DNA from 3 places in the Ensifer sp. GW821-FHT05G01 genome. Region 2 is predicted to be linked to each of the others. Evidence: predicted binding sites of a transcription regulator. Region 2 holds the regulator's gene; each other region holds the start of a gene.
What was found. The regulator PhoB, encoded in region 2, activates phosphate uptake and scavenging genes when phosphate is short. The targets are predictions, from matches to a motif close to TGTCATNNANCTGTCAT.
Positions count from the first base shown of each region.

Region 1: a site for PhoB is predicted at 3,727-3,743, ahead of AC07UR_RS12635 (BtaA family protein). Genes of this name have one in related genera too.
Region 3: a site for PhoB is predicted at 3,040-3,056, ahead of AC07UR_RS00250 (DUF47 domain-containing protein). Genes of this name have one in related genera too.

Region 1 is NZ_JBWKSC010000004.1:292,884-298,133, reverse strand. It holds gene AC07UR_RS12650 (lytic murein transglycosylase) at 1-638, opposite strand, end outside; gene AC07UR_RS12645 (glycoside hydrolase family 25 protein) at 792-1,577, opposite strand; partial or broken gene AC07UR_RS12640 (class I SAM-dependent methyltransferase) at 1,779-2,432, opposite strand; gene AC07UR_RS12635 (BtaA family protein) at 2,429-3,679, opposite strand; gene AC07UR_RS12630 (putative bifunctional diguanylate cyclase/phosphodiesterase) at 3,857-5,250, shown strand, end outside.
Region 2 is NZ_JBWKSC010000001.1:454,739-459,988, reverse strand. It holds gene argF (ornithine carbamoyltransferase) at 1-260, opposite strand, end outside; gene AC07UR_RS02255 (aspartate aminotransferase family protein) at 389-1,588, opposite strand; gene AC07UR_RS02250 (GcrA family cell cycle regulator) at 2,009-2,533, shown strand; gene phoB (phosphate regulon transcriptional regulator PhoB) at 2,595-3,278, opposite strand; gene phoU (phosphate signaling complex protein PhoU) at 3,477-4,190, opposite strand; gene pstB (phosphate ABC transporter ATP-binding protein PstB) at 4,244-5,059, opposite strand; gene pstA (phosphate ABC transporter permease PstA) at 5,073-5,250, opposite strand, start outside.
Region 3 is NZ_JBWKSC010000001.1:46,614-51,863, forward strand. It holds gene AC07UR_RS00230 (2-hydroxyacid dehydrogenase) at 1-385, shown strand, start outside; gene AC07UR_RS00235 (GNAT family N-acetyltransferase) at 386-853, opposite strand; gene AC07UR_RS00240 (molybdopterin-synthase adenylyltransferase MoeB) at 853-1,626, opposite strand; gene recF (DNA replication/repair protein RecF) at 1,655-2,779, opposite strand; gene AC07UR_RS00250 (DUF47 domain-containing protein) at 3,080-3,724, shown strand; gene AC07UR_RS00255 (inorganic phosphate transporter) at 3,724-4,728, shown strand; gene AC07UR_RS00260 (serine hydrolase) at 4,784-5,250, opposite strand, start outside.

The DNA.
Region 1 (5,250 bases), on a different contig from region 2:
AGGTTGACGTGGCCGTCGCCGTCGCCATCGACGCCATAGGCGATGATGTCTTCCGGCAGCATCTGCACCTGGCCGATCTCGCCGGCCCAGGCGCCGGTGGTCGTTGCCGGGTCGAGGTCGCCGTGCTGGACCATCTCGATGGCGGCGATCAGCTGCGGGCGGAACATTTCCGGCCGGCGGCAGTCATGGGCAAGCGTGACAAGCGCATCGCGGGTGTTGAAGTCGCCCTGAACGGCACCGAAATCGGTTTCCATGGCCCAAAAGGCGGTGATGACAGGGGCGGGAACACCGAATTCCTTCTCGGCGCGGGCGAAGACGTCGGCATATTCCTTCATCTTCTGGGCGCCGATATCGAGGCGCGATTTGCTGACGGTGCGCTTGGAAAACTCGGTGAAGGTCTGCTTGAACACGCCTTGGGCGCGGTCGCGGCTCAGCACTTTCTCATTGATGGCGGCGCCGGCAAGTGCGCGGTCGACCACGTCGGCCGGCACGCCCTTGGCGACTGCCTCGGCCTTGACGCCCTGCAGGAACGCGCCGAGATCGCCGCCGCAAGCCGGTGCCTGCTGCGCGAAAACGGGCGAGGCCGTCAGCGCGAGAAGGGCTGCGGATGCAAGAGCATGCCGGGTTTTGAGGATCATGATAATTCCTTTCTGTCGCCGCACGGCGCGATGCGCCGCCGCTGGCGGTCAATGTACCAAAGATGCAATCTGCCGCTCGTCTCTCAGAGCATTATGACGGAAAGAAGAAAATGGGTCGGTTTGCCGCGCTAATGCACAGAACCGTGGCCGTCGTCATTTCGGCTTGGAGACGGCCGCAACCCAATTCTTCCAGTTCTTCGGCGAGCCGGCAAAGACATTGATGTCGGTGGCGCCGTCGATGCCTGGTATCACGCCGGTGCTGGTATATTGCCAGAAGGCCCAGCGGCGCTCGACATAGACTTCGCCCGGATGCTTGGCGACGGAACGGACCCAGAAGTGGTGTTCCTTGAACTGGTCGACGAGGTTGTCGCGGTGGAAGTCGACCGAGGTGTAGATGATCGGTCGCTTGCCGTAATGGGCTTCGAGCCGGTCCATGAAGCGCTTCATCTCTACGCGGACTTCGTCCGGCGAGGGGCGGGTGCGGCAGGTCTTGGATTCGCCGTTCCACTCGACGTCGAGAACCGGCGGCAGATAGACGGCGCTCTTCGGTACGTTGGCGATGAACCAGTCGGCCTGGGCGTCCGCCGTCGAGCAGAAATAGTAGAAGTGGTAGGGCGCATAGGGAATGCCGGCGGCGCGGGCGCGCTGCCAATATTCGTTGAAGCGCGTGTCGACCCGGTCCTTGCCCTCCGTCGCCTTGATGAAGGCAAAGGAGACGCCGGAGTTCTTCACCTTCATCCAGTCGATATCGCCATTCCATTTGGAGATGTCGATGCCGTGGATATTGTGATGCTGCGGTGTGCGGTCGCCGAAATCCTGCGGATCGGTATCGTTGAAACGCGGCGGGATCGATGCGGTCTGCATCAGATCGTAGTCGGTCGACGAACAGGCGGAAAGGAGGGTGGCGATAGGCAGCAGTGCCAGGAGAAGCCGGCGCATGGAGGTCCTGTTTCGAAACGATCGACGATCCTGCCTCACACGATGGCTTCCATGATGGTGATGTCCCCCAGCGAGGCGTGAACCTCATTTTCACCATATCATCGTAAAAATTGGGTTAGCTCAAGCGGGAATTGCGGCAGCCCTCTGATCGTCAAGCAGTGCGGCGGCCGGATTTGCCCGCGAGGATGCCGTGGCCGAAGGGCGGTGGTAGACTGCAAGCCAGGCGTAACCACGACCGATGGCCCGGCGCTCGAGCTGTGCGCCGTTGCGCCTGGCGCGATCGGCCAGCACCTCGAACAGCGTTTCGCGCGGCGTCACATGGAAACGTTTGAGCCAGCCGCGCAGCAGGCGGCGGAAGCTTTCCGGCAGCCGTTCCTGCTGGCCGAAATCGGCGATATGCAGCGAGCCGCCGGGGTTGAGCGCGGCAATTGCCGCGTCGATCGCACCCTGCCAGTCCGGTATCATCGACAGGGAATAGGAGATGACGATCCGGTCGAAGCCGACTTCGCCGAACGACCGCGGCTCGAAGCTGGTCGCGTCGGCCACACGCAGCATGGCGGGGGATCTGCCGCGGCGGCTGAGCTTGGCTGCGGCCGAGGCGAGCATCTCGGCGGAGATGTCGAGACCGAAGAGCCGGGCTCTCGGAAAGCATGTGCCGATCAGCGCGAGGTTGCGTCCCGTGCCGCACCCGACTTCGAGAACGGAGGCGCCGGGCTCCACGTTCAGCTCGCGGATCAGCGTGTCGCGGCCGAAAAGATAGTATTTGCGCGTCAGATCGTAGACGTGCCTCTGGTAGCGGTACATGTGGTCCATGCGCCGCTGATGGCTGATCTCGCTCTGGTGCACCTCGCTCATGCCTTCTTCCTGTAGATGTGGAAGCCGCCATAGATGGCCGAGCGATCGGCGTTGCCGAGCTTCAGCGATGTCTCGGCATCATAGTGCCACTGCTCCATCAGTGCCGGCGAGAGACGGCCGGTGAGGATGCTGTCTTCGGCGGCCGTGCGGAAGATCACGGTCGCGTCTGCATCGGCGGTGCGGGTGATCTCGGTCCACAGGTCGTTCAACTGCTGGTCGTTCATCCAGTCCTGCGCGTCGAGCAGGACGTAGCGGTCGACCGATGCGGCCGGCTTCTTTCCCAGAAGCTCGGTGAAGCTGGCATGATGGACCTGGACGTCTTCGGCGCGGTTGCGGATCGTCTCATAGTTATCGGCGTGCAGGTAGGCCGGAAGGTCGCCCTCATGCGGCAGGGGATAGCGTCTCGCGAAGGCCTGCCAGGCGAAGTAGTTTTCCCTGAGCGGAAAATGGCACGTCAGCTTTTCAAGGCGATGGCGAAGCACGGCGGCCAGCGACTTGTCGGCGCTGAGGCTTGCCAGTTCGTCGAATTGCTGCGGCGGGATGCCAAGGCCGAACAGCGAGCTTTTCTGGCTGGTGATCCAGCGGATGAACGGACGCTCGAACAAAGGCGCCAGCCGTGTATCGAAAAACTGGCGCTGCTCGCGCATGGAGCGTGCCTGGACGAACTCTTCCGGGTTGACGCCGTGCAGACGTGCCAGGATGTGGCTGGCAGCGATGAAGCGGCCGAGCAGGCCGGTGCGATAGATGTTGCGCCCGAAGACGCCGATGCGTCGACGCCCGCTGACGCTGCGGCCGTTCCAGTAGCTTCGGGTCGCCTGGTCGACCTTCGGGGCGATGAACAGATCGAATGCCTGGACGTTCGATTGGGTGCCCTGCGTCGCCAGGAACCGCACGACGTCCTTATGATCAGGCAGGTGGCGGAAGGCGGCAAGCTTCAATCGGTTGAGCGCGATGTGGTGTGGATTGAGATCGACGACGTCGATGCGGCTGGGGCCGGCCGAGAGATAGGTCAGCATGTTGCAACCGCCGGAGCCAATGGTGACGATGCGGTGCCCCGGGCGAAGCTGCATGGCTTCCATGTCGACGATAGGGTCTTCCCAGATCTGCGGATAGACGAGGCCGGAGAAGAGCAGGCCGAACAGGCGCTCGGAGAGGCCAGCAAGCGAGAAGGTCTTGTGTTGCAGGAGGGCGTTTTTCAGCTTCGGATTGTTTCTGCCAAAGCCGACATCAGGGGCAAGTTCGGTCATCTCTGCCGCTCATCCAGTTGAAACTTAGCCGCTTCTAAAGTGACTCCGCTACACTTTGATGACGGGGTTTTTCACAGCTCCCGCACTGCACAAAAATAGCTGACTACGATTTTTCACCCATAAGAATTCATTAACCCCTGGCGTGCTAGCTCCTTCTCATATTCGGGGGGCGTCGACATGATGTTAAGAACGTTTCTGCCGAAGCCCGAGCAGCGATTTGCGGCTGCCGGCACGGCATTGGGGGCTTTGTTTCCGGCGATCTGGTTGACCACGGAAACGTTTTTTTCGGATGGATCCTTCACCCATTGGAACTTTTCCGGAGCGCTCGCGGCGGGCGTCATGCCCTTCGTCGCTGGAGCCTCCTTCTACCGCTGGTCCTATTCACGACGGTTGGAACGCGAGCTCAAGGCCGCGCGCCGCGCCGAGCGGCGGCTGCGCAACGAGGTTCATCGCGATCGGTTGACCGGGCTTGAAAACCGCTCCGCACTGGAGGCAGACGTGTTGCGCGCTCTGCGCTCTGATGGTGCGCCGTTCGAGCGCCGGCCGCTGCTGCTGATCGATCTCGACCGGTTCAAGGCGGTCAACGACACCATGGGCCATGATGCGGGCGACCGGCTGCTGAGCGGTATCGGCCTGCGGCTGAGGCGAGCCTTCGCTGGCGAGGCGACGGTCTATCGCCTCGGTGGCGACGAGTTCGTACTGCTTGGTCCGGGTTCTCCGTCGGATGCCGAGGTCACGACCCTTGCCGGCCGGGTGAAGGCGCTGTTCGATGCGCCCTTCGATCTGGTCGATGGTCAGGCGGCTTCTGGTTGCAGCATCGGCGTCACGTTCCTGGAACAGGGCGATCTGTCGACCGGCGCGGTCTTGAAACGGGCGGATCTCGCGCTCTACGAAGCCAAGGAAATGCGTGGCAACAGCCACGTCTTCTATGCGCCGCATCTCGCGCAAGCCGCCGAAATGCGCGCCGAGGCCGAGCGCGACCTTGCCCGTGCAGTCTCCCAGCGGGAGTTTTTTCTGGAATACATGCCAATCGCCGGCACTGCGAGCGGCGTCATCCGGGGCTTCGAAGTCTTGCTGCGCTGGTCGCACCCGATCCGCGGCGTCATCGGCACCGAAGCCTTTGCGGAGCCGTTGGAGCAGGGAACACTTGCGTTGACGGTCGGCAACTGGGCGTTGCGGCAGTCTTGCCGGCAGGCGGCGAACTGGCCGTCTCCAGTGGGCCTGACGGTGGCACCCTTCGCGCTTCAACTGCGAGATCGCGATTTCCTCAGCCATGTGAAGACATGTCTGGATGAGGCCGGGCTGGCGCCCGGCCGGCTGACGATCGAGGTGTCGGAAGCGCTGTCGACCGGTGACATGGCGCTGATCGGCGAAAGCCTGCATGGCCTGCGCGCGCTCGGGGTGCGCGTGGCGCTGAGCGGCGGCGCTGCGGCCTCGCTGCCGCTCAACCTTGTCGGCGAACTTCAGCCGGACCAACTGACGGTGGACCTGCCGGCGATCCGCGACATCCATGGCAGCGAACGTAGCGTCGCCCTGCTCGCCTGCCTGGTCAAGATGGGGCAGGTTCTGCG
Region 2 (5,250 bases):
GTCTCGGCGCGGCCGAGCTGCATCTCGGTGCCAGAGAGAAACAGGGTCTCGCCGCCGAGCTGGCGCATGCCGACATCGAAGGAAACGCGGGTACGGGTGGACGGCTTTTCGAAGATCATCGCAAGCATCTTGCCGGCGAGCGGCTTTTCGGCGGTTCCGGCCTTGGTCGCCGTCTTTCGCACGCGCGCGTCGTCAATGATCGTCCTGAGATCCGCTGCCGTCATGGCCGAAAGATCGATGAAGTGTCTTGTGCCTGCCATCGTAGTCAATTCCTGTCCTCAGAATGGCCCTGAAGCGCGGCCGGGGCCGAAGATTAAAAAACGCTTCGACGCCTCGGGTTCACGCATGGACCCTTAGGAAAATCGCTGCCGATCTCCGGGTTCAAAAATTAGGCTGCGGCAGTGCCGCTCGCGCTTCTCACCGCTTCAGCTGCGCGTTCGATGCGCGCCAGACCCTCGCGCGCTTCTTCGGCCGTCACGGTCAGCGGCGGCAGCAGGCGCAGCACGTTCTCGCCGGCCGGAACGGCCAGCAGCTTCTCGGCACGGATTGCCTTCAGGAGATCCGCCGAAGGCCCCTTGACCTTGATGCCGAGCATCAGCCCGTCGCCGCGGATATCCTCGATCACATCGGGGAAACGATCTTTGAGCGACGCGAGCCCCTGGCGGAAGACCAGGGCGACGTCGCGGACATGCTCCATGAAACCGTCGGCCAGGATGACGTCGAGCACAGCGTTACCGACCGCCATGGCAAGTGGGTTGCCGCCATAGGTCGAACCGTGTGTACCGGCGACCATGCCGGCAGCTGCCTCTTCCGTCGCGAGGCACGCGCCGAGCGGAAAGCCGCCGCCGATGCCTTTGGCGACAGCGACGATATCCGGGTGGATGCCAGCCCATTCATAGGCGAAAAGCTTACCGGTCCGGCCGACGCCGGTCTGGACCTCGTCGAGGATCAACAACAGGCCGTATTCGTCGCAAAGCGCGCGCAGTTCCTGCATGAATTCCTTGGTGACCGGGCGGATGCCGCCCTCGCCCTGGATCGGCTCGATCAGGATCGCCGCCGTCTCGTCGGTGATCGCATCCTTGACCGCCGCGATGTCGCCGAAGGGCACCTGATAGAAACCCGGAGCCTTCGGGCCAAATCCCTCGATATACTTCTGCTGGCCGCCGGCGGCGATCGTCGCGATCGTGCGTCCGTGGAAGGCACCCTCGAAGGTAATGACGTGGAACTTCTCCGGATTGCCCTTGGCATAGTGGTAGCGACGAGCGGTCTTGATCGCGCATTCAAGCGCTTCAGCACCGGAATTGGTGAAGAAGACACGATCAGCGAAAGTCACTGCCGCCAGCCGGCGTGCGAGGCTCTCCTGGCCGGGAACCTCGTAGAGGTTCGACAGATGCCAGACCTTCTCGGCCTGCGCCTTCAGTGCCTCGACCAGATGCGGATGCGCATGGCCAAGCGAGTTGACGGCGACACCGGCGGCGAAGTCGAGATAGCGCGTGCCGTCTTCCGCAATCAGCCAGACACCCTCTCCTCGCTCGAAACGCAACGGCGCACGCATGTAGGTGTCGTAAAGCGGCGTGGTTGCAGTCATGGCGAGCCTCTCCTTCATTGCTATCGGCATCGATCCGCGCCCTGTTAAGCGCGGCAGAAAATTAAAAATGCCGCCTTGCGGCGGCGCAGGCACTATTCCTATTTCGCAGCGCAATGTCAACAAAACCAAGCCTTGCAGTGCGGTCGGACCGGGCTCATCCATGCGACGAAAAAATCACCCGGCAGGGCTTGCAAAAATACAACGCCCACCGAGCAAGTTGGGGAAAACCAAGAAATCGATTCGGCGTGATTCCGCGGACTCTTGCCACGGAGTCCGCCGGTCAGTAGGTTAACGTTCAATTACTAGACGCATGCGGCGGACCTAGTCACCAAAAGTGTTATCGCGTTGCAGCTCCGGAGCCTGTCCGGAGCGTGGTGAGGGATTCTGTCATCGCCAACGCTGAGAACGGAGAGTGCAGAAATGAACTGGACTGACGAGCGGGTGGAAAAACTGAAGAAGCTTTGGTCCGAGGGCCTGAGCGCGAGCCAGATCGCGGCACAGCTTGGCGGCGTCAGCCGCAATGCGGTCATCGGCAAGGTTCACCGGCTGAGCCTGCCCGGCAGGGCCAAGGCTGGCGGCACAGCCGCCGCGACCCGGCCGAAGCAGCGCCCGGCCACCTCGGCGCCGCGCGCTCCGAACTACGCTTCGCGCGTCACCACCCGCACGGTTACCCGCCCGGCTGGCGCCACCGTTCTCAAGGAAGAGGTCGAAGTCGATTTCGTTGCCGAACAGGATTTCAGCGTTCGGACGGATGTGGTCGTACCGATGTCGCGCCGCCTTGAGCTGACGCAGTTGACGGAGCGCACCTGCAAGTGGCCGATCGGCGACCCGCTGAAGGAAGAGTTCCACTTCTGCGGCAACGACTCTCCGGAAGCTTCGCCCTATTGCACTTTCCATGCGCGGCTTGCCTACCAGCCGTCCGCCGAGCGCCGCCGCGCTCGCTAAGGCTTCGAAGACAACACATAAAAAAGGGGCCGCGCGGCCCCTTTTTTATTGGATGAATGGCTCAGCTCTCGAGCGAGTAGCCGGCACCGCGAACGGTGCGGATGACATCCGGCATGCTCGAAAAATTCAGCGCCTTGCGCAGGCGGCCGACATGCACATCGACGGTACGCTCGTCGACATAGATATCGTGGCCCCAGACGCCGTCGAGAAGCTGCGACCGCGAGAAAACCCGACCCGGAGAGGACATCAGAAATTCGAGCAGGCGGAATTCCGTCGGACCGAGGCGGACCTCGCGCGTGCGGCGATGCACCCGGTGGGTTTCGCGGTCGAGTTCAATATCGCCGCAGCGCAGCAGCGTAGACAGAACTTCGGGCTTGGCACGCCGCAGCATCGCCTTGACGCGGGCCATCAACTCAGGGGTCGAGAACGGCTTGACCACATAGTCGTCGGCACCGGTGGCAAGGCCGCGAACCCGCTCGCTCTCCTCGCCCCGCGCCGTCAACATGATGATCGGCAGGCGCTCGGTCTCCGGGCGCTGGCGAAGGCGTCGGCAAAGCTCGATGCCGGAAACACCCGGCAGCATCCAGTCGAGGATCAAGAGATCCGGCAGGCGCTCCTGCAGACGGATCTCGGCCTCATCCCCACGCAGGATCGTATCGACATCGAAACCCTCGGCTTCGAGGTTATAGCGCAAGAGCACACTCAGCGCCTCTTCGTCTTCGACAACGGCGATTTTCGGCAACATCAGGTAACGTCTCCTTACCCAGAGCATCCCGTGTTCGATCGAACGCGACGTGATGCTCGAACATATAGCATCTGAAGCGTTACGGGCGATTTCAAACGCACGCGCGAAATCGGGTGGCTACAGACGCAGCAAAGCGGGGCCGCAACCGTGGCTGCGACCGGATGAGGTTCAAAAGCAGGCACTCGAACGTATTCGGGCTTAGTCCTTTACGGCACCCAGCGTCGACGTATTGTCGTCCTTCGGGCGCTCGCCTTCCGGCTGCGCACCCGTCGCCATGTAGTAGATCGTCTCGGCGATGTTGGTGGCGTGGTCGCCGATGCGCTCGATGTTCTTGGCGCAGAACAGAAGATGCGTGCAGGGCGTGATGTTGCGCGGATCTTCCATCATGTAGGTGAGCAGCTCGCGGAACAGCGAGGTGTAGATCGCATCGATCTCCTCGTCGCGCTCGCGGATGCTGTTGGCCTTCTCCGGCGAGCGGGAGGCGTAGACGTCGAGGACTTCCTTGAGCTGCACGAGGGCAAGCTCTGCCAGGTGTTCAAGACCGCGTGCCAGCTTGCGCGGGATGCCGGAGCCGGCAACGGCGATGACGCGCTTGGCGTTGTTCTTGCCGAGGTCGCCGACGCGCTCCAGATCGGAGGCGATGCGGATCGACCCCATGATCTCGCGCAGGTCGGCAGCCACCGGCTGACGCTTGGCAATGGTGATGATCGCCTTTTCGCCGATCTGGCGCTCGGCTTCATCGAGGATGGTGTCGTCGGAAATCACCTTCTGCGCCAATGCGAGGTCGGAATTGACCAGCGCGCGGACGGATTCGCCCACCATCTGCTCGGCAATGCCGCCCATCTCGGAGATGCGGCGTGTCAGGTATTTCAGTTCTTCGTCATAGGCGGACATTATGTGCATGGACATAATCTGTGATCCTTGCGGGCGCGTTCAGGAAACGGGGTGAAGGCGAGCTTCAGCGATCAGCCGAAGCGGCCCATGATGTAGTCCTGGGTACGCTGGTCATCCGGATTGGTGAACATCTTGTCGGTATCGTTCTCCTCGACAAGATTGCCGAGGTGGAACATGGCGGTGCGCTGTGAAACGCGCGCTGCCTGCTGCATCGAGTGGGTGACGATGACGATGGTGAAGTTTGTGCGCAGTTCGTGGATCAGCTCCTCGACCTTGGCCGTCGCGATCGGGTCGAGCGCCGAGCACGGTTCGTCCATCAGGATGACTTCCGGGCTGACGGCAACGGCGCGCGCGATGCACAGACGCTGCTGCTGGCCACCGGAAAGCCCGGTGCCGGGCTCCTGCAGGCGGTCCTTCACCTCGTTCCACAAGCCAGCCTTCTGCAGGCTGGTTTCAACGACATCGTCGAACTCCGACTTGGTGCGGGCAAGCCCGTGGATGCGCGGGCCGTAGGCGACGTTGTCATAGATCGACTTCGGGAACGGGTTCGGCTTCTGGAACACCATGCCGACGCGGGCGCGCAGTTCGACGACGTCGATCGTCGGATCGTAGATATCGTCTTCATCGAGCGTGATCTTGCCGGTGACGCGGCAGTTCTCGATGGTGTCGTTCATGCGGTTCAGCGTGCGCAGGAAGGTCGACTTGCCGCAGCCCGACGGGCCGATCAGCGCGGTCACCGTGTTCTCGCGGATGTTGAGATTGACGTCGAAAAGCGCGCGCTTCTCGCCGTAATAGACCGACACATCCTTGCCGATCATCTTGTAAGGCACGGTGTTCATTTTCTGATCCAAGGCTTTTTCGACTGCTGCTTCTGACATGATGTTCATAGTAATTACCTCACTACCAACGGCGCTCAAAGCGACGTCGCAACAGAATGGCGCCAAGGTTCATGACGACGAGGAAGATGAGAAGAATGATGATCGCACCGGATGTGCGCTCGACGAAGGCGCGTTCCGCCTCGTTGGCCCACATGTAGATCTGCACCGGCAGGGCCGTAGACGGTTCCATCGGCGAGCCG
Region 3 (5,250 bases), 410 kb from region 2:
TGCCCGCGTCGACATCGTTTCGGTCAATTGCCCCTCGACGCCGGCGACCTATCATCTTCTTTCTGCCCGCCGCCTGGCGCTGATGCGCCCGGAAAGCTACATCGTCAACACCGCCCGCGGCGGCATCATCGACGAGACGGCGCTAATCAAGTGCCTGCGCGAAGGCAAGATCGCCGGGGCCGGGCTCGACGTTTTCGAGAACGAGCCTGCAGTCAATCCCAAGCTCATCAAGCTTGCCGGCGAAGGTAAGGTCGTGCTGTTGCCGCATATGAGTTCGGCGACGCTCGAGGGCCGTATCGACATGGGCGACAAGGTGGTGATCAACATCCGCACCTTCTTCGACGGTCATCGGCCGCCGGACCGGGTGCTGCCCGGTCGCGACTGATCAGAGTGTCTTGCGCATTTCGATGGTGGTGGGGCGGGCAAAGCCCGGATGCGCCGTCCTGCCGGTTTCGACAAAGCCCCAGGCCGCAAACGTCCGGTGGTTTTCGGTGAGTTCGATCCGCGTCTGCAGTCTCAGGGCGGATAGGTTGCGACTGCGTGCCGTGTCTTCGGCCTTTGCCAGCAACAGCCGGCCAACGCCCTGACCCCGATAACCCTCAGCGACTGCAAGCTTGCCGACGTAGAGGCAATCGGTCTCCGGCTTGCAGAAGATGCAGCCCGCCAGTTCCGGTCCATCGAGGGCGATCAATCCGATTTCTGCCGAAGCTTTCTGCTTCAAACCTGCGACCGTCAGCGCATGGGCTGACGACGGCGGGTCGATCCGCCCATCCATGTAGGCAAAAGCTTTCAGGATCAGATCCTGTAATTCCCAGTAGCGATCGAAGGTCGCGTCGATTTCGATGATCTGCATCAGTCCGCCTTGTCGGTCCCGCGCCTGCGATAACGGATGGTGCTGAACTGCGCCGAGAGCGCATCATACATCAACAGTCGGCCGACGAGCGGCTCGCCGATGCCGGCGATCACCTTGATGGCTTCCATAGCCTGCAATGTTCCGATGACGCCGGTCAACGCGCCGATGATGCCGGCCTCGGCGCAAGACGGTACCACGCCTGGCGGAGGCGGCTCAGGAAAGAGGTCGCGGTAGGACGGGTTGGGCGCGCCATCCTTGCCGGTGCGATAGGGCATCAGCACCGTCAGCGACCCGTCGAAGCGACCGACCGCGCCGGTGACGAGCGGAATGCCGGTGCTTGCCGCCGTATCGGCGGCGAGATAGCGCGTGTCGAAATTGTCCGAGCCGTCGATCACCAGGTCGTATTCGGCGAACAGTGCCTCGGCGTTGTCGGGGGCAAGGCGAAAGGGATGCGGCTCGACCGCCACATGCGGATTGAGTGCGCCGATTGCCGTAGCGGCGCTGTCGACTTTTGCCAGGCCGATGTCGGCGGTGCGGTGGATCACCTGCCGTTGCAGGTTCGACAAGGACACCACGTCGTCGTCGACGATGCCGAGTGTGCCGACGCCGGCGGCAGCCAGATATTGCAGCACGGGAGCGCCGAGGCCGCCGGCACCGATGACGAGAACGCGCGCGGCTTTCAGCTTCTGCTGCCCTGCACCGCCGAGTTCCGGCAGGATGATGTGGCGCGCATAGCGCGCGATTTCCGATGGGTCGAGGCTGGTGTTGGTCATGAGCGCACACTTTCCATCATCGGCTCCATCATCCCGAAACGCTCCCATGTTCCACGGTCAGGAACCGGCCGCGCTCGCCGAGCGCATCGAACATCGCACGGTCCGTTCCGGTCATGAAGGCCTGGCCGCCAAGCCCGTCGACGAGATCGAAAAGGGCGGCGCGGCGGCCCATGTCGAGATGCGCGGCGATCTCGTCGAGCAGCAGGATAGGGGCGTGGCCGGTCATATCGCCGACAAGGCGCGCATGGGCGAGCACCAGGCCGACGAGCAGCGCCTTCTGCTCGCCGGTCGAGCAGCGCTCGGCCTCCATGTCCTTTTCGCGGTGACGGATCAACAGGTCGCTGCGATGCGGTCCGTCCAGCGTCCGGCCGGCGGCCGCATCGCGCGGCCGGCCCTCGCGCAGCATGGTCAGATATTGCTCTTCAAGGTCGAAGGCCGGCCTGTGGCTCTCATTGTCGAAGAAGCCAGAGAGCGCCAGACGCGCGGACGGAAAGACGCTGTCGCCGGTATTTCTTTCAACCAGCGCCGTCAGCAGGCCCAGCATTTCCTGTCGGGCCAGCGCCATCGACACGCCGAGCCCGGCCATTTCCTTTTCGATGGCAGTGAGCCAGGCCGGATCAGGACGAAATTCGCTGAGGAGCCGATTGCGGCTGCGCATGGCGCGGTCGAATTCGCTGGCGCGCCTGCCATGTTCGGGATCGAGCGAAAGCACCAGCCGGTCAAGGAAGCGGCGGCGGACGGCCGAGGGGCCGGTGAAGAGGCCGTCCATGGCCGGCGTCAGCCAAAGCACGCGCAAATGGTCGGTCAGTTCATCGACCGTGCTCGCCGCCGTGCCGTTCAGCCGCAGCCGTCGCGATTGTCCTTCGTTGGTGCCGGCGGTGCCGGTGCCGATCTCGACCGGACCTTCCATGCCGACAACTTCGGCGAATACCGAGAAGCCGTCGCTGGCGCCGACGCGGGCGACATCGGCATAGGCCGCGCGCCGAAGACCGCGGCCGGGCGATAGAAACGACACCGCTTCCATCAGATTGGTTTTGCCGGCGCCGTTCTCGCCGGTCAGCACGATATGCCGCTGGTCGAGCGAAAGCGACAGCGCCGCGTAATTGCGGAACTCGCTCAGCTTCAGACGATTGAGAAAGACCTTCTGTGGCATTTCGGGTCCGGATTCGACTTCGGCGCCAGTAACAGCGCGCCGGAAAGGACGCGCAAGGACGCTCCAACACTTTCAGCGCACTGCATAATTCTCGACCTAAATCGATGCCGATATAGGAAATCATGCAGTAGGACGAAAGCGGCCGCCAAGGCAAGGCGAAAGGCAGCCTCGGCCATTTGCAGCGAAAAATGCGCGATAACGGCGGGGAAAGCCTTGCAATCCCTGTGTTTCAGCGCTTTTCTTGATGGCCTGCGTACAATATGACAGCCGCATGACAATCCACGAACGGATATATGTGTGATGCTGGCTTGGTTCCGCAAACTCCTTCCCCGCGAAGACCGCTTCTTTGATCTCTTCGCTCACCATTCGCGCACCGTCGTCGGTGCCGCCGAAGCGCTCGAAAAGCTTCTGGCCGGTGGTAGCGACCTCGAAAAACATTGTGACCGCATCGTCGCGCTCGAGGACGAGGCTGACAACATCACCCGCGACGTGCTTCTGGCCGTCCGCCGCTCCTTCATCACGCCGTTCGATCGCGGCGACATCAAGGACCTCATCCAGTCGATGGACGATGCCATCGACATGATGCACAAGACGGTCAAGACGATCCGGCTGTTCGAACAGAAGACCTTCGATCCGGGCATGCAGGAAATGGGCGCCATCGTCGTTCAGGCGGCGCATCTGATCGCCGAAGCCATTCCGCTGCTCGATCGCATCGGCACCAACCATGGCCGGCTCATTGCCATTGCCGAAGAGATCACGCGCATAGAAGGCCGGTCCGACGAGCTTCATGACCAGGGCCTGAAAGATCTCTTCCGCCGCCACGGCGCCAACAACGCGATGGCCTACATCATTGGCAGCGAGATCTATGGCGAACTCGAAAAGGTCGTCGACCGCTTCGAGGATGTTGCCAACGAGGTCAGCGGCATCGTGATCGAGAACGTCTGATGGACGCGACGCTCGCCCTGCCGCTGCTTGTCGCGCTGATCGCGATTGCGCTGTTCTTCGACTTTCTCAACGGGCTGCATGACGCCGCCAACTCGATCGCGACGATCGTGTCAACCCGAGTGCTGCGGCCGCAATACGCGGTCCTTTGGGCGGCGTTCTTCAATTTCATCGCCTTCCTGTTTTTCGGCCTGCACGTGGCCGAGACGCTCGGAAAGGGCATCATCGATCCCAGCATCGTTACGCCGCTGGTGATCTTCGCGGCGCTGATGGGCGCGATCTTCTGGAACATAGCGACCTGGATCTTCGGCATCCCGTCGAGCTCCTCGCATGCGCTGATCGGCGGTCTCGTCGGTGCCGGCCTGGCGCGCACCGGCGGTGACGCCATCGTCTGGACCGGCCTCCTCAAGACCGTTGGTGCCATCTTCATGTCGCCGATGATCGGCTTCTTCCTGGCGCTCCTGTTGATCCTCATCGTATCCTGGATATTCGTGCGCCAGACGCCGTTTGCCGTCGACCGCAAGTTCCGGGTGATGCAGTTCATCTCGGCCTCGCTCTATTCGCTCGGCCATGGCGGCAACGACGCGCAGAAGACCATGGGCATCATCGCCGTGCTCCTGTTCTCTCAGGGCTATCTCGGTTCGGAGTTCTACGTGCCGTTCTGGGTGGTAATCACCTGCCAGGCGGCAATCGCTCTCGGCACGCTGTTCGGCGGTTGGCGCATCGTGCACACTATGGGTTCGAAGATCACCAAGCTCAATCCGATGCAGGGCTTCTGCGCGGAAACCGGCGGTGCCATCACGCTGTTTGCCGCCACCTGGCTCGGCATTCCGGTATCGACGACCCACACCATCACCGGTGCCATCATCGGCGTGGGCGCGGCCAAGCGCGTGTCTGCGGTGCGGTGGGGCCTTGCCGGCAACATCGTCATCGCCTGGTTCGTGACCATGCCGGCCGCTGCGGCTATCTCGGCGCTCACCTACTTTGCAGTCGCCCTGTTCCTCTGAGTTCATCCGCCTCCGGCACATTGCCGGGGGCGGCCCCCTCTGAATTCGAGACGCGTCAGTCCCCGACGCGCGCGGCCGGGCTATCCTGGCCATTTTGATGCAGCGTCAGGCTTGCGGCGCGCGCGCCCGCTGGGACCTCGAAGGTCATCTGCGCATCGACCGACCTTGCAAAGAAGCGATGTTCCGCCTCGGCGAAAATTTCGATCGGTCCCTGGCCCGTTGCCTGCGCAAACAACCGGTTGCCATCCCGAAAAACCGTCAGATCGAAACCGGGCGCCAGCCGATAGGTGCCGACATAGGCGTCGTAGGTTGCCGGGTCGGCGGCGATGGCGACCCGCTGAACCGGGGCGGGTGCGAGCGACCTCTCGCGATCGAGCAGATGCACGCCGATGTCATCGACGCCGACTTCCGTCGAGGTGTTCGACAGGACCACGACGCCGACGCCAGTCGACGGTCGGAAGCCGACGAACGATCGGTAGCCGCCGGTGCCGCCATTGTGCCAGACGATCTGCCTTTCGCCGG